One region of the Trichocoleus sp. Lan genome, then DNA from elsewhere that is predicted to be linked to it. Evidence: predicted binding sites of a transcription regulator. Region 1 holds the regulator's gene; the other holds the start of a gene.
The links. The regulator NtcA, encoded in region 1, controls nitrogen genes in cyanobacteria. The targets are predictions, from matches to a motif close to TTTGTANNNNNNNNTACAAA.

Region 1 (11,303 bases):
ATTTTTCTCAAGGGCTGGCAGCGGTAAAGATAGATGGAAAGTGGGGATATATTGATAAGAAAGGCAACTTGGTAATTAACCCAAAATTTGATATTGCTGAATCTTTTTCTATAAGCGATCGTACTGCGTTAGCGCTGGCGGCGGTAGAAATCGGTAAAAAGTGGGGCTATATCGGCAAGAAAGGCAACTTCGTCATTCAGCCCCAGTTTGATGTTGCTGAATCTTTTTCTATAAGCGATCGCACTGAATCAGCCCTAGGACTCGCGCCAGTCAAAAAAGACAACAAATGGGGCTATATCGATAATCGGGGAGACGTTATTGTTCCGTTGGAATTTGAGGAAGCTAAGTTTTTTTCGGAAGGACTAGCAGTGATATCCAGTAATAATAAGTGGGGCTATATTGACAAAATGGGATATCTTGTTATTCCACTCCAATTTGATTGGGCTGGGGACTTTTCTCAAGGGCTGGCGGGCATAACGATAGACACTAAGGTAGGCTATATTGACAAGGCAAGCAATGTTGTCATTCCCCCACAATTTGATAATATTTATAACTTTTCAGAAGACCTAGCAGCGGTAAAGAACGGCGACAAATGGGGCTATATCAATAAGAGTGGCAAATTCGTAATTAAACCCCAATTTGATAGCGCTCAATCTTTTTCGCAAGGGCTAGCAAAAGTTAAGATTGGCAATAAATATGGCTATATCCGCAAACCTCTTCCATAAGTTCTCATTTCTGAAGACATAGAAGAATTGAGAGTCAGTGGTCGCGGAAACTTCAGCAGAATGAAGCGAGAGCCTGGTGAGGATTTCCCCGGCTCTCGTTGCCTTTATCGGAGTGTATTTGCAAGGAAACCTATAACACGCCTTTAGAACTGGGGATCGTACCGCCACGACGGGGATCAACTTCGATTGCCATGCGGAGCGATCGCGCAAACGCTTTGAACGTCGCTTCAATAATGTGGTGCGAATTAATTCCATCTAGTTGGCGAATGTGCAGCGTCATCTGGCTGTGATTGACCAACGCCACAAAAAATTCCCGCACCAGCTGGGTGTCATAAGTCCCGACTCGCTGAGTGGGAATCTCTAAGCCATAACTCAGATGAGGACGTCCGGAAAAATCTAACGCTACCTGAACCAACGCTTCATCGAGAGGGGCGAGGAAATTCCCAAATCGGACAATTCCTTTGCGATCGCCCAGTGCTTGATGCAACGCCATTCCTAGGGTAATTCCCACATCTTCATTGGTATGGTGGTCATCAATTTCCAAGTCTCCCGTCGCGGCTACATCCAAATCAATCAGGCTGTGAGAGGCGATTTGATGCAGCATATGGTCTAAAAACGGAATGCCGGTTTTGGCATTGCAAGTGCCATTCCCGTCTAATTTGACGGTGACGATGACATCCGTTTCGCCCGTCTTGCGGGGAACCCTTGCCATGCGAGGAGACAAAAGCTGTTCAATGCTTGGAGAAGGTGTAAATTGGCGATCGCGTGCCTGCATCGCAGATGCTCACTCAAGAAAATAAAGTTAAGTTTATTATCCTACGTTACTGAGCATCTGGGAGACGCGAAAGCCTTAAAAATGCAAAATTAAAAATTAAAAATTAGCAGAATCTTTGCTTTTTAATTTTTAATTTTTAATGTTTGATTCTTTTTACATCCCCATAATCTCGTATCCCGCATCGACATACAGCACCTGACCTGTAATGCCACTTGCCAAATCGCTACACAAGAAAGCAGCCGCATTTCCCACTTCTTTCTGAGTTACAGTGCGTCGCAGCGGTGCTACTTCCTCAACGTGATGGATCATATCCAGGATGCCACCTACCGCCGACGATGCCAAAGTGCGGATGGGACCTGCCGAAATTGCATTCACGCGAATATTCTGTGGACCTAATTCAGATGCCAGGTAACGGACACTCATTTCCAATCCAGACTTGGCAATTCCCATGACGTTGTAGTTGGGGATCACCTTAACGCCGCCTAGATAAGTCAGCGTGACAATGCTGCCACCTTCTGTCATCAGTGGTTTTGCTGACCCAGCAAGTTGCACCAGAGAATAGGTACTAATTTCTAGAGCTTGGGTGAAGCCAGCGCGGGTAGTGTTGCTAAAATCACCTGATAAATCTTCCTTGTTCGCAAAAGCAAGACAATGGATCAGGATGTCTAGCTTGCCCCACTTATCGCGGATGGCGTCAAATGTAGACTGAATTTGGGTCTCATTCTGGACATCGCAGGGTAAAAATAAGCTGGGGTTGAGGGGTTCTACCAACTCTGCCACTTTTTTTTCAAAGCGGCCTCGGTCGTCTGGCAGGTAAGTCACTCCTAGATTCGCACCCGCTTGGTGCAGTTGCTGAGCAATCCCCCAGGCGATCGATCGATTGTTGGCAATGCCGGTGACAAGGGCGTTTTTTCCGGTTAAATCTAGCATAAATGTCGATTTTGAAGGCAATATTAGAGGATATCCGATTTAGGGGAGTATTCAAGATCGCGATCGCCCGGAGCAAGGCTGTCTAGTACGGGTAAGGAGCGTGCCTCCTTACTCACCATGCATCCCACCCGATAGCGCAGATACTGTCAAGATATCAACATTTTCCGTCATAATCTTACTTGCCTTGAGCAGGGAGAGAACTAAAGAAGGTAGCCGGGGAAACTACTTTAAAATTTTGTATCAAATAGCACAAAAACCGCTTGGAAGTCAGTTTATCTGTGTCTAATGTCAGAAAACTCTCATAGTTGTTTTGCTATGGTTAAAGTTCCTCCGACAGAAAGTTGCAGAAGTCTGTAGGGCAGCATTTAGGAAAAAGGAAGTGGCAGTGACGCAAGATAGACCGCTAGCAGCTGTGTTCCGTCAACTGGGAGGTGGGGCGTTTCCACCCGTGGTGGAAACTTTTGAGCGGGGCAAGACGATCTTTTTCCCAGGAGACCCGGCTGAACGGGTATACTTTTTGCTCAAAGGTGCAGTAAAGCTGTCTCGCGTGTATGAAGCTGGGGAAGAAATTACCGTGGCGCTGCTGCGAGAAAACAGCGTTTTTGGAGTACTGTCCTTAATTACAGGGCATCGTTCGGATCGGTTTTATCACGCTGTAGCATTTACGCCAGTGGAGCTGCTTTCGGCACCGATCGATCAGGTAGAGCAATCGCTCAAGGATAATCCGGAGCTATCGATGTTGATGCTGCGAGGGCTTTCTTCGCGCATTTTGCAAACAGAAATGATGATTGAGACATTAGCTCACCGAGATATGGGATCGCGCTTGGTGAGTTTTCTATTGATTCTGTGCCGTGATTTTGGCGTTCCTACCGCCAATGGAATTACGATCGATCTGAAGCTTTCTCATCAAGCGATCGCAGAAGCAATCGGCTCCACCAGGGTAACTGTCACCCGCTTACTGGGAGATTTGCGGGAGGAAAAAATGATTTCTATCCACAAGAAAAAAATTACGGTACACAACCCAGTTACACTGAGTCAGCAGTTTACTTGAAAACAGCTAGAGGCTCTCGTCAGGTTGTAGGTTAGGTTGTTGGTTAAAACGGCATGGTAGCGCGAGCAGGTTATCCAGTTTTAACATTTAGTCGGGAGTTGAGTTAAAAGGTGTCAGGTTTTAAGCGGATAGTTTTCAACCTTCCAACCTTTAACCTTTCCGATTTCACCTTCGATCTTTAATTCCTGTTAACCCTTTCTCTAGCCTGCGATGCGATAGGCTGTAACTGGAATGACTGTAGCAGACAATGACCGACAGTGCGCTCTTCCTGATTTTGTCTATTTTAGTGTTGGGAAGCGTCATCGCAACGGTAGGCGATCGCATTGGCACGCGCGTGGGAAAAGCACGCCTGTCGTTGTTCAATCTGCGTCCCCGCAAAACAGCTGTTTTGGTAACGATTCTGACAGGGCTAACGATTTCTGCCTCAACACTAACAATCATCTTCGCGACCAGCGAACAATTGCGGATTGGAGTTTTTAGACTCCAAGAAGTGCAGAAAAAACTCAAGACAGCAAGTAAGGATATTGCTAAAGCGAACGAGCAGAAACGGAAAACCGAAAGCGAACTTGCTAAAACCGCCGCCCAAAAAGAGCAAGTAGAGAAGGAACTCGCTCAAGCTCGCACCCAGCAATCTGTCGCTCAGCAGCGCTTAGATGCGATTAATCGATCTTTGGCAGCTGCGCTGGCTAAACAAGGCCAGACGGAGGCGCAACTAAATCAGACTCAAAGCGAACTGACCCGGGTTGCCAGCAGCTTTCAGCAAACCCAAAAACAGCTTACATCTGTCTCAGGGCAAGCCAAGACGCTACGTTCCGAAATCCAACAACTTCAAGCAGAACGCCAAGAACTCCTCCAGCAGCGAAATCAAGTCAGAGCTGAAATTACTGAATTCAAAGCGAAAGTGACTCAGCGCGACCAAAAAATTGCCCAGCAAGACCGAGCAATTAGCCAACGCGATGAGCAAATTCTCAAGCGGGATCAAGCCCTTGTCGAACTTGATGAGAAACTTGCTGCCTTTCGGAAGAGCCTGAGCGATCGCGATGAGCAAATTGCCCAGCGAGACAAAGCCTTATCTCTACTTGACAACAAAATTTCTCAACGAGATGAGGTGATTGCCCAGCGAGAAAATCGCCTTAAAGAACTCGAAAAACAACAAGCTTCCCTAGAGCAGGAAGTGGCAACCTTAGAACAGTATTACCAGTCTTATCAAACTTTGCGTCAGGGTAGTCTGGCACTGCTGCGCGGTCAGGTTCTGGCGGCTGGCGTTTTTCGTATTGTCGAGCCAGCCGCAGCCCGACAGGTCATTGAGCAGCTATTACGGGAAGCGAATCGGACAGCGATTAAAGCGACCCAACCCGGTCTCAACAAGGTGGCGAACGAACGGGTCGTGCAAATTACAGAGGCACAGGTCGAGCAACTGATCAACCAGATTCAGGATGGTCGAAACTATGTAGTCCGAGTTTTTTCGGCTGGTAACTATGTCCAGGGAGAAAAGCAGGTACAAGTCTTTGCAGACGCCGCACCCAATCAAGTTGTATTCCGCACTGGTGAAGTCGTAGCAACGACATCTGCCGATCCTTCAAACATGACCGACCAACAAATTCGGCAGCGGATTGACCTGCTGCTTGGAGCATCCCAGTTCCGAGCCACTCGCGCGGGGATTTTAGGAGATACAGTTCAGGTTGGCGACAATCGAATTGTTAGCTTGATTCGGTTTATCGAGCAGTTGAAAAAGCACAATAAGCCGATTTCTCTGAAAGCGGTCGTGGCAGAGGACGCCTATATTGCCGGACCCATGAAATTAAATTTGGAGGCAGTTGAAGACGGAGAAGTTGTGGTGAGGATGTAATTTATTAGTCATGAGTGATGAGATGATGACTAATGGCAATTAACCATTCGTAAATTAGCAATTAGCCAATTCAGATGATTTTAGGGTTCGATCCAGGGCGCGATAAGTGTGGTTTAGCCGTAGTGGGGAAAGACAATTCTCTGCATTACCACGAGGTTGTACCGGCAGAAGCAGCGATCGCAACGATCCTTGACTTATGTGAAGAGTACCCGATTGATACTTTGGTGATGGGCGATCAAACCACTTCCAAAAGTTGGAAAAAGAAACTTCAGCAATTTCCAACGTCGGTGCCGATTGTCCTGGTAGATGAGCGCTACAGTACATTGGAAGCACGCGATCGCTATTGGCAAATGTACCCTCCCCAAGGTTTAGGACGCCTGATTCCCCAAGGTATGCGGAGTCTCCCCCGACCAATTGATGACATTGTTGCTATCCTCCTGATCGAAAGATACATGAAGCAACGAGAGACTAGGAACTAGGAAACTCTGCCATTCTTGACTTTCTTAATTTAAACCGAACTCAAAACTCAAAACTCAAAACTTTTAAAGTTCCGCCCGGATCGTAAACGCATAGTCTCCTCCAGGCTCTAGCTGGTAATCTTTCTGTTCTAAAAATCGACCCAGAGGTTCCTGAATTAAAGCGCGTCCCAAAGAAGGTGTCACCGACAATTGACCCTGTCGGAAACACCACTGGAACTGCCATTCATATTCCGCCGCCGTGACTTCGCCTGCTAGAAAGCCCCGTTGCCAGGAAAGATGGGTAATTCGGACGTGGGCAGTAGTTTGGGGTAAACGCTTAGAACTCACAATCGCTGTGCCGATCAAATACCTATTAGCAGCAACAATACTAAACTTATTGCGATCGCCTTCGAGATAACATCATTCTCACAGCTGATACTGAGCTGGCACGAACCGTGTAAAAATATCCCTCTGGATATGGAAAGTGCCAGACTAGATCCGTATTGACTAGGATGAAAGAAGAGTAACATCTGAGGACAAAAGGTGCAATTTTGAGTCGTTTATCGTCTGACCGAACCCCAAATGCCAGCCAGTTCCCTTCACAAACCCCGGACGCAGATTTGGATCGGGAACTAGATAACGCCATTTTGAGCTTTGATGACATCCAAGCAGAACTGAATTATAAAAAGGCACAAAATGCTCTACGAGATTTGGTAGATAACCTGGATCTCACTGCACAAGAGCGGACGGGCCTGGAATCTGAGATTAACGATTTGGCAACGATGCTGGAGAAGTTAGATCGCTCAGTCGTCCAAATTGCCGCCTTTGGGATGGTGGGACGAGGTAAATCTTCGGTACTGAACGCCTTATTAGGTCAAAACGTGTTTGAAACGGGACCGCTTCATGGCGTCACCCGCACCCATCAAGGTGCCAACTGGCAACTGTCTCAAGAGAATGAGGCGGGAAGCGTCAGCGATATCCTGCGAGTCACGCTGCCGAGTGCAGGCAATTCCCAAATCGAGCTAATTGACACCCCAGGAATTGACGAAGTAGACGGAGAAACCCGCGAAACCTTAGCCAGACAAGTTGCCAGACAAGCAGACTTGCTGCTGTTTGTCATTTCGGGCGACATGAACAAGGTGGAATACGAGGCGCTATCGCAATTGCGGGAAGTCGGTAAACCGATGTTGCTGGTATTTAACAAAATTGACCAGTATCCGGATGCCGACCGGATGGCGATTTACCGCAAAATACGGGATGAACGGGTGCGGGAATTGCTCTCACCGGATGAAATTGTGATGGTTGCAGCCTCTCCCCTGGTGGCGCAGGCGGTTCGCCGTCCTGACGGAACGAGGGCAGTGCAGCGGCGACCAGGAACGCCGCAAGTTCTGGATTTGAAGCTGAAAATTCTGGAAATTTTACACCGGGAAGGCAAAGCTCTGGTAGCGCTCAATACCATGCTGTATGCCGATGATGTGAACGAACAGATGATTGCTAGGAAGATGCAGATTCGCGATGAAAGTGCGAATCAGATCATCTGGAAAGGGGTGATGACGAAGGCAGTTGCGATCGCCCTCAACCCGGTCACGGTTGTCGATCTCCTCAGCGGTGCCGTCATCGACGTGGCAATGATTCTCACGTTATCTAAACTCTACGGCATTCCCATGACTCAGCCTGGAGCGGTGGGACTGCTACAAAAAATTGCCATCAGTATGGGCGGAATTAGTGCCAGCGAACTTTTGGCAACTTTGGGACTGAGTTCCCTGAAAAGTCTCTTAGGACTCTCCGCACCCGCAACGGGTGGGGTGTCTTTAGGTCCCTATCTATCAGTTGCCGTGACTCAGGCAGGTGTTTCTGGGGTTTCTTCTTACGGGATTGGACAAGTCACTAAAACTTACTTGGCGAACGGCGCTTCCTGGGGTCCCGATGGCCCAAAAGCCGTGGTAAGTCGCATTCTGACTTCACTGGATGAAGCCTCAATTTTGAATCGGATTAAGAATGAGTTGAGTGCAAAGTTAGTGAATTAAAACACGCGATCGCTCTTTTTGAAAACAAGCGATTGCTTGTTTTTTTGCTACTTAAAATTCATCTAATTCGATTTTCAAAATCATCGATCAGTGCAACTGATCTTTTGTTTTATTTAGATCGAATATACTTATAATAAAGTAGTTGTTTTGTACATATTAAAGCCATAATATAGTAATTGTATTTGTCTGGCTACATAACAGTGTAGTTAGAGCGCAGAGGACAATGTCCTCTGCGCGAGTTCCAGGAAGATTTACTAAACCGGGGGAAATTAGGCTATAAAAATTCCAAACAAATTGCCAGTTTTCTCTTTTACTCGCGATTTTTGTATTTAAAGCGTAGTGGCTCGTTTAAAAAGCGATGTTCAGTAATCAAGTAAGGCTATAGATAAGTTTCCGCATAAAGCAATCGCGTGTTTTTTATAATCCTTAAAATTTATCAAAAGCTTTGATATTGCTCGTCTGTCATTCTGGGTGGAGAATAATGAGGGAAAACAGCTAAAAGCCAGAACCAGTCTATGACAGAGCCACGTTCAGCCAAGCCGACCGTGAAATTCGTGGATGATTACTGCCAATGGTATCAACCAATATTTCCAGAAGTCAGAAGTTTTGAAGCTTTTAAAAATCTGCATATCGGGATGCTAGCAGACATTAAGAGAAAATGGCTGGGTGCAATAGCGAGAGTAGCGGGGCTAGAGCAGGAAGAATCATTGCATCATTTTCTCACGGCATCTCCCTGGCAGGTAGAGCAGTTGAGAGAGCAACGATTAAAGCTAATCTTGCAAGTTCTAAAAGGACGAGAGATTATCTTAATATCAGATTTGATTGAGTAAGATTCCTCAACCGCTGCCCTGAATGCGATCGCCAGTCGGAAAAGTCGTTTAATAACGATATAGAAACAGATCGGACACCAGGGCATCATGCACGACGCGACAAGCATGACAGCCCTTTTTGACAAGCCACATGGCGGAATTAAGCAACTAAAGTTTAGCTCACTTTATTAACTTTATAATTGTGCTCGATCAATCCACTTGGGAAGTATGGGTATCTCAAACTCATCTAGTTTACTGATTAGCTTTATAGGATTTTTCTCAGCTATAAAAATTTTCCTGTGTTCTGAGCGAATAAATTTTTCCTCTGTTGCATGATCTAAAAAGCAGAGAAGGTTATCATAAAAGCCTTCAATATTTAAAAGCCCACATGCTTTTCTGTGGAATCCAAGCTGAGTCCATGTTGCCACCTCACAGAACTCCTCTAATGTTCCTAATCCTCCGGGTAAAGCAATAAAAGCATCAGATAAATCGGACATCAGTGATTTGCGCTCATGCATTGATTTTACAATTCTCAGCTCGCTCAACCCAGTATGTGCAACCTCTTGATCTACCAAAACTTGAGGAATTACTCCGACAACTTTCCCGCCAGCAGCAAGTGCAGAATTAGCGACAGCACCCATTAAACCTGTATTTCCTCCGCCATAGACAATTGTTATTTGGCGCTGTACCAGCTCAATGCATAGCTGTTGTGCAGCTTGAAGATAGCTATCACGAGTTCCCAGGTTTGAGCCGCAATAAATGCAAACACTTTTCAACATTTCTTAGCTCCTCCACACACTCACCCTGCTATACGACTTTATTTTTTGAACATTTTTAGTTAATTAGCACTACTCCCCCGTCTAGAAATTGAGCAGCATAACTATATTAAGTGTCAGATTCGCTGGATAGAATTATTTCTACCACATATTATCCAGTTAATCAGTAAATCTACGGGATAATTCCTACGCTTTAGCACACCATCAAGTTAAAGATGAAGAATTTCTCGCTATATCTATATGTATTGATATGTATTGCGATTGCATCAGTCTTCACTCAACCCATCCAACTTTGACTGAAAAGGGCGGACACGGATGCCCACCCTACATTTAACTGACCGAGAAAATTTGTGATTAGCGAGGCGTTTTATCTTCTTTAAAGGATGCCAGCCATTCGCGGACTTGCCCAGCCGCAACATCACGGCTACCCAACCCGAAAGCCAAGGCGATCGCTACTGCAATCGCTCCTAGTAACAAACCAAAAGCTAAGTTAACGATATCGCTAGCAATTCCCATCTGTTGCAGCGCCATTGCTGAAACCAGGGCGATAATCGCAATCCGAGCAGTTTGTCCGAGTATCCGCGCTTGGCGAGTACCGGAACTGGTAATCAAGTTAAAGGCGAGGTTAGCGAGATACAAACCAATCGCAAACACCACCAAACCAGCGAGAATTCGACCTAATATCACCACAATGCCGCTGACCAACAGAGTTAGCGCCGGAATTTGCAGAATATTAGTTGCTGCTACTGTCGCAAACAGCATAATGCCAACCAATACCACAATCCCGGCGAGTTCTGACGGGGTGCGGGTGGGAGGCGTCGGTTCCTGAAGGATAGTTTCTTGTCCGGTAGGCGGTATCTGTGCCTCTGGAGCCGGAGGTAGAATTGGCGTGGCGCGGGTGTAAGGCTTAGATTGGAGACCCAGCCAGTAGAAAATATTGTTGAATCCGATGCTGGTGAGGATGTTGGTGACTAACTCGGAAACAAAGTGTCCAACCACATAAGCGATGCCAAGAATCAACGCTGCGGTAAAGATTAGCGGAATCGCGTTGAGAATTTGGGTCAACATAGCGATCGCCGGAACCGAAATTGCCGCAATTCCCAAAGCATTGAGAGCAGCGATCGCAGTCGGGATTAAAATCAGAACAAAAACAATTGTCCCGATCAACCAGGAAAGCGTTTGTCCGCCGGTTGCCCGTGAAATTCCAAATCTTGCACCCAACCGATCCGTTCCGGTTGCCGTCAGCAGATTCGTCACAATCCGCCGCACCACCTGCGCCAGCAACCAACCTGCTGCACCGATGACGATAGCAGTCAAAATATTCGGTACTGCTGCCAAAATTTGATTTAGCAGGTTATTAACCGGACCCAGTGCTTGCTGTAGCTGTAGGGCATCTAAGATCAGCGGCAGAAATAGCAAAAAGATAAACCAGTACAGAGCATTCCCTAAGGTGTCGCTCAGAGAATACTGGTTTGTTCTTGGGGTGGTCGTACCCCCCACTTGCTCGCCCGACTGGTTTGTTCTTGGGGTCGGAGTCCCTGCTTGCTCGCCCAAACGTTCGTCTAACCGTAGCGCCCGCAGTCCCCGCGTCACCACTAGCTTTGTCAAGGTTGCCAGTACCCAGGCAATTCCTAAGAGAATCGCTGCACTGACCAGTTTGGGGATGAACTGAGTAACTTGCTCTAACAGAGTGTTAAGAGGGCCAGCAACCGCTGTTAGTTTTAACGTCTGTAAACTAGCAACGATGGCAAAGAGCATAATCAGCCAAAACACCACGCTGGAGATCCATTTCTCCACAGGCGGCCCATCTTCAGCCCCTTGGCGACCCGTAATCCATGCTGCTAAACGATTATCGATGTCCGTGCGATTCAGCAGTCCTCGCACCGCCGCCGCCGCTAGTGAA
Region 2 (11,303 bases), on a different contig from region 1:
TAGGTGTGGGAGGCGGAGAGGATCGGACTCCGCCTAAAAATATCGCTTCTAGTGGGCAGATCCTACAATTAGGCAGTAACAACCGGGAGGTGGTAGAACTCCAGCGACGGTTGCGGAAACTGGGAATTTTGCAAGGGGCCATGACTGGCTACTTTGATCAAGACACCAAAGATGCCGTAATTCAGTTTCAGAAATCGCAAGGTTTAACAGCTGATGGAATCGCTAGACCCAATACTATATTGGCTCTGAAAAATACAAGCGATCGCTTTAATACAGCTTCTAGCGGACAGATCCTACAGTTAGGCAGTAACAACCGGGAGGTGGTAGAACTCCAGCGACGGTTGCGGCAGATGGGAATTTTTCAAGGTGCCATGACTGGCTACTTCGATCAAGACACCAAAGACGCCGTGATTCAGTTTCAGAAATTGCAAGGTTTAACAGCTGATGGAATCGCTAGACCCGATACTATATTGGCTCTGGAAAATACAAGCGATCGCTTTAATGTATTGTCTTTACAAAAGCGTCTGAAAGAAAACGGCTTTTATCGCGGACCATTAAATGGGGTTTTCGAGGCGCAAACCAAAGCAGCAGTTGAAGCTGCCCAACGTGCTTATGGTCTCAGCGCTGATGACATCGTCAAGGGACGTTTTTAAACAAACATAGCAATTAGCGATTAGCTATACTACTAGCTAATCGCTATGGTGGAAGTGGTGCATCCCGCCCTAACCCTACTCGATCGCTTTTTAAATAGGTAGTAAGGCTCGCTGACAAGTCGGACAGATAGCGTGAATTGTCATCTGACAGTCAAGCAGGTGATACCCTTCTTTTCTGGCTGTTCGGGTGCCGGTTTTCAAAATCGAGTCATTTTTGAATTCAATCGTCTTGTTACACCGAACACATATCAAATGGTGATGGTGATGCGGGTAAGGTTGATTGAGTTCGTAATGCTTATGTCCTTCTGCCAGTTCAAGTTCGCGCAAAATGCCCAGCCGAGCCATCAACTTTAAGGTTCGGTAAATGGTGGATAAGCTTATGTCCTCACCTTCACTGTGCAACAACTCGTGGAGGTCTTCAGCACTAAGATGCTGACCTCTAGGAAGATGTTGAAAGACATTCAGGATCGTTTCCCGTTGGGGAGTTAAACGCCAGCCCCGTTCGTTCAGTTCAGCCTTGAGTGAGGTTGCTGTGTAGAAAGACATGTTGACCTTCTCAAGAAAGTAGCCCTATTGAGAAGAATAGCGAATTCCTAGAATATTTGCAACAATCGAAGCTTATTGAGAATAATGTCTAATAAGAAACAAGGCTAAGAGATAGGGAAAGCAATAGGAAAAAGGAAACAAGATAAGTAAAGAATTATATCTTTTACTTTTTTCTTATTTCCTTTTGACCGCTGCTGTGCGTGTCAGTTGTTAGTTGTAGGATCTAGTTTGATGCGTTGTCCCTGCTGGGTGCAGTATTTACCTCTTTTTACGACTGCTCGCCGCTCCCTAACTTTTATTCGCATTTGTCAAAAAAATCGGACTTTTATTTTTGACTTGTTTATATCCATTCACTTTACTGGCGCTACACTGGCGATGTTCTCTTTGCCGCCCTTGTTACCGGGTTCCGCACTTCCATCGCGGCGGTCTGTCGGCTCTGTTGCAGGCAAATTCGTGAAATGGTATTAGAACATTTCTCTGTTGCAAGACTATATTTGAAATCACAAAACCCCCCTTAAAAAGGGGGGTTTTGAGAAATTAGTATTGGGCAGTTGTGAAAATGAAATTACTATTTCTTAGCCCAAGGACTCCAGATAGTCGCGTACACGGTTGCGGCGCTTGGGTTGCCGCAACTTTTGTAAAGCTTTGGCTTCAATTTGACGAACTCGTTCTCTAGATAAATCCAGAGCGCGACCAATTTCTGCCAAGGAGTAAGGATGACCATCTCCTAAGCCAAACCGCATCCGAATCACATCTCGCTCGCGGCTGGTGAGATCGGCAAGCAGCTGCTGCAAATCTCGGTGTAAAGCTTCTCGCATCAACACTTCTTCGGGAGATATGCTGTCTGTTTCCAGCAAGTCGCCTAATTCTGTGTCTTTCTCCTTTCCTACTTTAATTTCTAAAGAGACAGAACGAGGCACCCGAAGTAAAACTTCCCGTACCTGCTCCGGTGTCATTTCTAACTCAACGCCGATATCCTCAATGCTTGCCGTGCGACCTTTTTCTTGAGAAATTTTGCGCTGAGCTTTCTTAATTTTGTTGAGCTTTTCGGTGATGTGAACCGGCAGGCGGATAGTACGACTTTGAGTTGCGATCGCTCTGGTAATTCCTTGACGAATCCACCAGTAAGCATAGGTGCTAAACCGATAACCCTTGGTCGGATCGAACTTCTCAACCGCCCTTTCTAGCCCAAGGGTTCCTTCCTGGACTAAATCCAACAATTCCAGTCCGCGATTTTGATACTTCTTCGCCACAGAAACCACTAGCCGCAGGTTGGCCTTGATCATGTGTTCTTTGGCGCGAATGCCAGTGGCCTGAATCCGCTCTAGCTCTTCAACTGCCAGACCCGCTACTTCTGCCCAGCGACGCTTCCCAGCAGCTAATGTGGGCTTCAGGTTGCTCAGCTCAATACCCGCTTCCGTCGCCCACCGTTCCAAAGAAGGACGGTGCCCCAACTGAGATGCTAGACGATCGTGTACTTCAATCAGATGTACATACGGCTGAATCACTGGATCTGCCTGGTTGGCAGTATCATTTCTCAGCTCCAGCAACCGCATATGACGCTGGACTTTTTGAGCTTCCGAGACTTCCTCATCTCGCCCTAGTAACCGAACCCGACCAATTTCCTGAAGATATAACCGAACCAGATCGGTAGTACGACGGCTGGCAGTTGCCCGTAGAGATGCCTCGCCGAGTCGCCCGTACTCTGCATCTAGACCTTCCATCTCAGGGCTATCGAGATCATCCACCGGGGGTCGAGCATCGTCGTTCAACACGGCAGACCCAAAGTTGTAATTTGGCAACTCGGAGTCAAATTCTGTATCTGTCTCTGCATAAAAAGGAGTGGCTGGCATAGGGATCTCTCAATTGCGTCCGGAATAGTCTTTCAATTAATCACTTCACTACTTATTGCTAGAATTCCCACCCTCCAGGACGAAACAGCTAATGCTTACCTTTCTGTTACTTTCTGTTACATCTAGCTGCATGACACTTACTGAATTCATCGATATCGATGGTTATGCAGGTAGGGACGACGTGACATTCAGAAAAACCTGTCTCTAGTAGGATTCAGATTTCTATCTTTGGGTAGTATAGGCAGCGCTCAATCTTAGAGTAGTGATTTGGGTCAAAGGCCAAGTTAATCTACATCACCAATTGAAGGATTTCCTGAAAAATCCCTAGGGTTAAGAAAGAATATTGGCTCAAAGAGTTCCCTATAGATGGTTTTAAGGGCTAAAACCTAGCTATACTCAGGTTTGCTGTCTCTTAGCATGAGTGCTTCAACTGCTGAGAGTGGGGTAACTTCCCCTTTGAGCAAGCGATAGACTTGGTAAGAAATCGGAACTGAAATTTCTTCTCGATCCGCTCGTTGAATCAGCACGGAAGCGGTGTTGACCCCTTCAGCGGTTCCTTCCAGCTCGGTTAAAACTTCGGAGAGTGTCTTACCTTGAGCCAACCTGTAACCAACCTGATAATTGCGACTGAGACTGCTGTTGCAGGTGGCGAGTAAGTCACCAAGTCCTGACAATCCATAAAACGTTTCAGGTTGTGCCCCCCAGCAGTTGCCGATGCGGATGATTTCAGTGAGACCACGGGTTAACAAAGCGGCTTTGGCATTCGTTCCCAGTTGCAAACCATCACAAGTACCGGCAGCGATCGCCATCACGTTTTTTAGCGTTCCGCCGAGTTCCACTCCCAAAGGATCAGCATTGGTATAAACCCGAAAACTGGGGGACGAAAACACCGCTTGCACCGACGAGGCAGCGGCAGCATCCCGGCTGGCTACCACCGTAGCAGCTGGCAATCCTTGTTGAATTTCTTTAGCAAGATTTGGCCCCGATAGAACGACCACTGGGCGAGTCGGAAATGCCGCCTGCCATATTTGTGAAGGGGTGCAGGTAGTGACAGGATCTAATCCTTTGGTAGCGGTGACGAAAATTGGCTTAGAAGAGACAGCCTTTTGTACATTCGCCGCAACCTCGCCGACACCTTTCATCGAGATGGCGGATAAAACAATTTCAGCATTCTCTAGAACTGCCTCTAAGCATAGGGAAGACTGACGTGACCACACACGGACGTGATGACCGTTCTGAGATGCGAGAGAGGCAAGGGTCGTACCCCAAGCGCCCGATCCAAGAATCGCTATGGTGAGTTTTGAGTTTTGACCTTTCGCTTCCCTCAAGGGAATCGTTTTGATTGAGTTAGAGGAGTTCTGGTCACTCATAACTCTTGAATCGAGGATAGCGTTCCATCAATTCCCGCACCTGTTCGGCATGATAAGAACTCCGAGTCAGGGGAGAGGAGACGATTTGCAGGAAACCCAGCGACTCGCCAAACTGTCTCCAAGCATCAAACTGAGCAGGTGTGACAAAGCCATCGACTTTCAAATGTTTTTGGGAGGGTTGGAGATATTGCCCAATCGTCAAAATATCGCAATCGACATCTCGTAAATCTTGCATTACCTGCCGGATTTCGGCGTCAGTTTCTCCCAGCCCTACCATCAAACCAGATTTTGTGTAAACCCAAGGGGCTAACTCGCGGGTTCGATGTAGTAGTTCGAGCGATCGCTGATAATTTCCTTGAGGACGCACCCGCCGGTAAAGACTGGGAACCGTTTCTGTATTGTGGTTTAGCACTTCTGGAGCTGCCTGGAGGATCGTTTCGAGTGCCTTCCAGTTGCCGCACAAGTCAGGAATCAATACCTCAATTGTCGTCTTCGGTGAGATGGCGCGAACCGCTTGAATGCAGCGCACAAACTGAGACGCACCGCCATCCGGCAAATCATCCCGGTTCACTGAGGTAATTACGACATGATTCAGTCGGAGCCGTCTAACTGCCTCCGCCAAGTTTTCTGGTTCCGTGGGATCAAGCGCTTTGGGCTTCTTCTCAAAGTCGATATCGCAATAGGGACAAGCCCGCGTGCAGGCTGGCCCCATAATTAAAAATGTCGCTGTACCGGCTTGGAAACACTCGCCAATGTTGGGGCAAGAGGCTTCCTCACAAACAGTATTCAGCCCCAAATCCCGCAGAATTTCTTTAACACTACCGACCCGCTCCCCCTGAGGCGCTTTGACGCGCAACCAATCTGGTTTAACAGCCACAACCCGCTTTTTCCACTTTCAGTCATACAGAGTTTATCGTAGCAAGCAACGGACTCAGTGAATTAATTTCTGGTGGAGTGGGTTGGTGATTTGGGATTTGGCGTGATATTGTGGATCTAGTTTGTCACTTATGACAACGGGATGTAGCGCAGCTTGGTAGCGCACCTCGTTCGGGACGAGGGGGTCGCAGGTTCAAATCCTGTCATCCCGATTTTGATTTTTTGAATGACACTTGCGATGTCATCCTGAAGTGCGTCCAATAATTCTCATTTGACGATCGACAACGTTACCCCTAGACTCCTCAACAGAGGTATCGGGAACAAGTTCATCAACGTTGTCATAATCATGAGTTGCGTCATTTAGATCCGATTCCTCAGAATAATCGGCACGTGCGGTATCGGGGCCAGCATCAGGGGTGAGAAACCCGCTGCCAGTGTTGTCAGCGCCGACAGCATCAACGTGCTTTGGTCGATTTGAAAACATTGTTTTTCCTCGGGCTATAAGGCACAAATGAGATTTCATAACTACAGATTTTTTCTGTCAGTTATGTCTCAAGTGTTGAAATTTTATTGCCGCTATACATCAGCCTGAAGGCTTAGACTCAGTTGAGAGCGATCGCACTTTGCCGATGGAGTGCGATGGGGTGCGATCGCATCTTTGCCCCGTTGTCTGTCAGCAATTTTGCTATGGCTAGATGTGATTTTTTAGGCGTAGGCAGGGACACTAAATGAGGGAAGCGATCTTACACCATCTTTAAAATAAAACTATGCAATCGCGTGTCTGATTACCTAACCTAGAAGCCTTGAAGATGTTAGCTTTGCAATTGGTTAAACCTCTGCTATAACTAAAAAAAGGAAATGCATCATGATGCAATCTCTTAAGTTTATAGATGAAAAGCTTTTTTATTCTGTTATACTACTAGCCTCGGGTTTAGGCAGTTTGCAGGAGAGACTTGCTTCTGCCTATATCGATCAATTAAGGCTAATTCAACCCAATAAGCTTTTAACAGTAATTTCAGAGGAATTGAAAAAAGAGCTTGAAGAAAAGCTCAGCAAGATCACAGAAGAGTTGATAGATGATGGTCAAATAGAAACAACTCTTAAGGTGATGAGTGATGAAAAAGCAAGAGAAATAGCTGAAGAAATTGTTTAGATGTATAAAAGTCTCGTCTTAGAGTCTGCTGCTCGTAGAGTTTGGGACACTTAATAGCCTCTCAATAGTTGTTATGGCGATTTTACCAACGCTATGGCTCCGAACTTTCTAGACTCGGTATACGAGGTACACCACCGTAGTCCTAACCTAAATGATCAGAGGCAAGTTATCGAGGCAACTTCAAGATTTAGCGTAGCGATAGATTTAGCGTAGCGATCGCTCCCCCAAGACGAAATTGCCAACCGTGCTTTATATCAGCGGTTGGCAAGGAAAGTGCTATGTGTGATGTCAATGCAAATCGCGACATTTAACAAGCAACTAAACTTTTCAAGTAGCTGCCAAATTTTGTACTTGAAACCTTATGACACTTCGCTAATAGCTACTTGTACTTTATCTTCCACCACTCTTACAGGAAAAGTAGGAACGCTTACGGTTTCGTCGTCTAAGCATTCTCCGGTCAGCAAGTTAAAATTTTGCTTGTAGATGGGGGATGCAACTTTGGGAATACCATTGCGATCGCCTAAAATTCCCCGCGATAGGACAAAGGCTTTACTAAAGGGATCGTAATTGCCTAGCGCAAATACATCAGTTTCTTGTCCCACACGGAAAATCGCCACCTGTTTATCTTCAACTAAAGCACAAACTCCAGTGTTGGGCGCGATCGCTGACAGCGGACAAATATCAACCCATGTAGAAATTGTCTGACGAATCGGTAATGCTTGAACCATTTTCTTTTCCTATTGATTAACGGATTGGTGTAGCCTAGCTTGAAAAATTCAACACATTGCAGCAAGTCAAACTAACTCAAAAACTCGCTCTTTGGTTATTTGAACCGTACTGCATAGTTCGCTTAACACAGGTTCCAAATACAGCACGGCTGCAATGTTATTTCTGCCTGATTCCTGCTGCTTACGCCTAATTTCTTCTAGGTCAACGGAATGTTTCTTGACACGAAACATTCCTATATACTTCCACCTAGCTCGATGTAGCTTGAGGAACACTGGAATAGCACCTCCTTGTTGGCAGAGTATCTCAGCTTTCTGTTTTACTTTTGGTGAATCTTCTACCAAAACTTCATCAGGAGCTTTTGAGTCCAGGGTAGGCTTAAAACATCCACACACAATCTTTCCAGCACGCTGAGGAAGATAAGTTTGGAGTTCTCCACCCAATGCAGAATGAATTTGATAGCGTGTGTATGTTTTTCCTACTTGAAATAACATCAGTTTTTTTAAACTGTAGGTAATGCACCAGAGCAACAGTCAGCTTATTCGGAAATACCAACTAAAACCTTCTCGTGGTCATAAGCTGGACGTTTTTGCCCCCGTTCCTCTACATGAACTAAACCAGGATCGGGTTGGTCAGAATTGACAAAGTGACGGAATCGCTTCACTTTTTCTGGATCTTCAATTGTGGCTTTCCACTCACACTGATAGGTATTGACAAGATGCTGCATTTCTGATTCTAATTCAGCACAAATGCCCAGAGAATCTTCAATAACTACCTGCTTCAGGTACTCGATGCCTCCTTCCAGCTTATTGAACCAAGTTGCAGTGCGTTCTAGTCGATTCGCGGTGCGAATATAGAACATCAAGAACCGATCCAAATATTTAATCAGCGTTTCCTTGTCAATATCTGTTGCTAACAAAACTGCGTGTTGTGGCTTCATTCCTCCGTTGCCACATACATATAAATTCCAGCCATTTTCAGTTGCGATAATGCCAAAGTCCTTGCTTTGAGCCTCGGCACATTCGCGGGTACAACCCGATACAGCTGATTTTAATTTGTGGGGCGATCGCAAGCCTCGATATCGCAGTTCGATCTCAATCGCCAAAGTGGTTGAATCCTGAACCCCAAAGCGGCACCAGGTGCTACCTACACAAGATTTGACCGTGCGGAGTGCCTTCCCATAAGCGTGTCCCGATTCAAATCCAGCATCTATCAGTCGCTGCCAAATTTGGGGTAATTGATCTACCCGCGCACCTAATAAATCGATCCGTTGTCCACCTGTAATTTTGGTATAAAGACCAAAATCTTTAGCAACTTCTCCCAACACAATCAGCTGATCTGGTGTTAGTTCACCACCGGGAACTCTGGGGATTACTGAATAAGTTCCATCCTTCTGAATGTTTGCCAGGTAATAATCATTGGTATCCTGCAACCCCACATGCGGCATTTCTAAAATATACTCGTTCCACGTTGAAGCGAGAATAGAAGCTACAGCAGGCTTACAAATTTCACACCCCTTCCCTTTTCCATGTTTTTGAATTAAATCTTCAAAAGTCAGGATTTTTTGAGAACGCACCAAGTGATAAAGTTCCTGACGGGAATAGGCGAAGTGTTCGCAGAGATGATTTTTTACCTCTATCCCCGCTTTCTTCATCTCAGCTTTGAGGATATCAGTTACCAGTGGCACGCAACCGCCGCAACCTGTGCCGGCTTGGGTGCATTTCTTTACACTGGCAATATCAGTGAGTTGCCCTTCTTGGATGGCACTACAAATTTGCTCTTTGCTAACATTATTGCAAGAGCAAATTTGGGCAGTATCTGGTAAACTCTCCACACCCATACCGACTGTGGCAGACTTGCCTTCGCGGGGTGGCATCAGCAAATCTTCTGGATGAGGCGGGAGGGCGATCGCATTCTGCACAAATTGCAGCAGCGTACCGTAAGCTGAAGCATCTCCTACCAGAATTCCACCTAAAAGATGGCTACCATCTTCATTTAAAACCAGTTTTTTGTAAACACCCTGGATGGTATCAGTAACGGAAATTTCTTTAGCGCCGGGAGATTTGGCAAAGGCATCCCCGAAACTGGCAACATCCACTCCCAACAGTTTGAGTTTGGTGGACATATCCGCGCCGGTAAAGCTGCTCGTCCCTGTTTTGCTCAGGATATCTGCCGCTACGCTTGCCATTGTATAGCCAGGAGCGACTAAGCCGTAGATACGATTTTGATAGAGGGCGCATTCTCCAATGGCATAAATATTTGGATCTGAAGTTTGGCAAGAATCGTTGATAACGATCCCGCCGCGATCGCCTACTGCTAATCCACATCCTCTCGCGATTTCATCGCGAGGGCGGATTCCCGCAGAAAAGACAATCATATCTGTCTCTAACTCTTCACCATCAGCAAAGGTCATTTTAGTAACCTTGCCATCAATGCTGACAATTTCCGTTGTAGATTTACTGGTATGAATTGAAACCCCAAGTTCTTCTATCTTGTTGCGAAGGATGCTGCCACCGACATCATCAATTTGTAGTGGCATTAATCTGGGTGCGAACTCAACAACATGGGTTTTTAAACCCATATTTTTGAGAGCGTTCGCACATTCCAAACCTAATAATCCACCCCCAACGACGACACCAGTTTGGCAATTTTTTGCATAGGATGACATTGCCTCAAGGTCATCTATTGTCCGGTAGACAAAATTACCTTTCGCATCATTCCCTTTAATTGGCGGTACAAAAGGATAGGAGCCTGTTGCTAGAACAATTTTGTCATAGGCGATTGTTATACCATTCGCTGATGTAACTGTTTTTTCTTCCCGGTTAATCGCAACTGCCTTATCACCGATATGAATCTCAACTCCGTTTTCTTGGTACAAACCTGGTTGAACTAATGATAAATCTGCCGCAGTTTTGCCCGAAAAGAAGCCACTCAAATTAACCCGATCGTAAGCAACACGCGGCTCTTCGCAAAATGCGATCAAGTTCCATTCCTGCGCCGCTCCCTTGGCGATCATCAGTTCTAGAAACTTGTGTCCTACCATACCGTTGCCAATAACAATAAGATTCTTTTTGCCGGTCATGCAGTTTTATAACGCCTATTTTTACAATCTTCTTAATTAGTCGTATAAAAGATTTCAAAGTAAGTTTGTAAAAATTGTTACACTAAACTGTTTGGCTATGCAGTGTGCGAATGATCCCGATTGTGTTTTTGCATGAGGAGGAAAAACTTTATACCAATGTGGGTCAACTGAGCAGCGATACTCATTTCAAATTTGTTTGTAGAACCGCGCATTCAGCATCAAACTATTGGGGCAATGCCTACACAAAGCTAAGTTAATTTTTCCCCGACTTAAGGCAAAAATTTTACCGATGTAGCTTCTAACTGAAGCAGGGTGGGCAATGCCCACCCTGCTCAACGAAAATGTGACTTAAGTTTTATTCTTCTTTTGGACCAAAAACCATTTGTAGAAGCACTGGCTGACCGTCGGCGCGGTGATATTTATCTGCCCAATCCCGAATGACCATATCCAGTTCTTGCATGGCTGCCTCAATGCGATCCGGTGGAATATCGAGTTCCTCTAGTATCCGCATCACATTTAGCTGTCGGTCTGCCCAATCTTTCATCAGTCGGAAGTAGCGGGCGGTATCCTCAATCATGATGTAGGTGCGTTCTTCGTCCTCAGCGGGTGAGTAGGAAGCACGGGTGAGGGCGTAGAAGGGCAATCCCCAAGGAGAATCAATTCGCGTCACCGTACCGGAATAGATTAAGCGCCGCTTGATGTGTTCGGCAAATGCTTCGCTTAGAGGAATGCGGCGTTCTTCTGGCAAGTCTTCCTGCGACCGACTGTGGAGAAATTCAATTAATTCTAGAAACTGAAAAGCGTTGATTAGCTGGGCATCCGGCAGATTATTCGGCAGTTTTTCCTCAAGATATCGCTTTTCGTCAGCGGTTAAGTTGGTGCTATAGATGCGCGATCGCCCCGGTTGCCACGGAAACTGCTCCATCCAAACATAGGGAAACTGAATTAAATACCGAGGTTCTTGGGAACCCAGCATCTTCAGCAGTTTCCCTTCGGTCAGCGCTTGCCGAACTTCCTCTACAATGACTTTGACTCGCTTCGGCT

Region 2: the regulator NtcA is predicted to act here: its motif matches at 10,324-10,343, upstream of nirB (nitrite reductase large subunit NirB).

The regions. Positions count from the first base shown of each region.
Region 1 covers NZ_JAMPKA010000003.1:146,323-157,625, forward strand. The annotation lists gene NDA03_RS03675 (WG repeat-containing protein) at 1-725, shown strand, start outside; gene hisB (imidazoleglycerol-phosphate dehydratase HisB) at 856-1,500, opposite strand; gene fabI (enoyl-ACP reductase FabI) at 1,654-2,430, opposite strand; gene ntcA (global nitrogen regulator NtcA) at 2,810-3,481, shown strand; gene NDA03_RS03695 (DUF3084 domain-containing protein) at 3,729-5,330, shown strand; gene NDA03_RS03700 (pre-16S rRNA-processing nuclease YqgF) at 5,405-5,809, shown strand; gene NDA03_RS03705 (DUF3146 family protein) at 5,873-6,136, opposite strand; gene NDA03_RS03710 (GTP-binding protein) at 6,409-7,815, shown strand; partial or broken gene NDA03_RS03715 (transposase) at 8,331-8,633, shown strand; gene NDA03_RS03720 (TIGR00730 family Rossman fold protein) at 8,819-9,403, opposite strand; gene NDA03_RS03725 (mechanosensitive ion channel) at 9,755-11,303, opposite strand, start outside.
Region 2 covers NZ_JAMPKA010000005.1:81,955-93,257, reverse strand. The annotation lists gene NDA03_RS06325 (peptidoglycan-binding protein) at 1-653, shown strand, start outside; gene NDA03_RS06320 (transcriptional repressor) at 744-1,199, opposite strand; gene sigC (RNA polymerase sigma factor SigC) at 1,775-3,052, opposite strand; gene NDA03_RS06310 (NAD(P)H-dependent glycerol-3-phosphate dehydrogenase) at 3,439-4,422, opposite strand; gene lipA (lipoyl synthase) at 4,415-5,299, opposite strand; tRNA gene NDA03_RS06300 (tRNA-Pro) at 5,437-5,510, shown strand; gene NDA03_RS06295 (hypothetical protein) at 5,540-5,782, opposite strand; gene NDA03_RS06290 (hypothetical protein) at 5,901-6,023, opposite strand; gene NDA03_RS06285 (hypothetical protein) at 6,164-6,451, shown strand; gene nirD (nitrite reductase small subunit NirD) at 6,811-7,179, opposite strand; gene NDA03_RS06275 (hypothetical protein) at 7,246-7,671, opposite strand; gene nirB (nitrite reductase large subunit NirB) at 7,716-10,259, opposite strand; gene hetR (heterocyst differentiation master regulator HetR) at 10,615-11,303, opposite strand, start outside.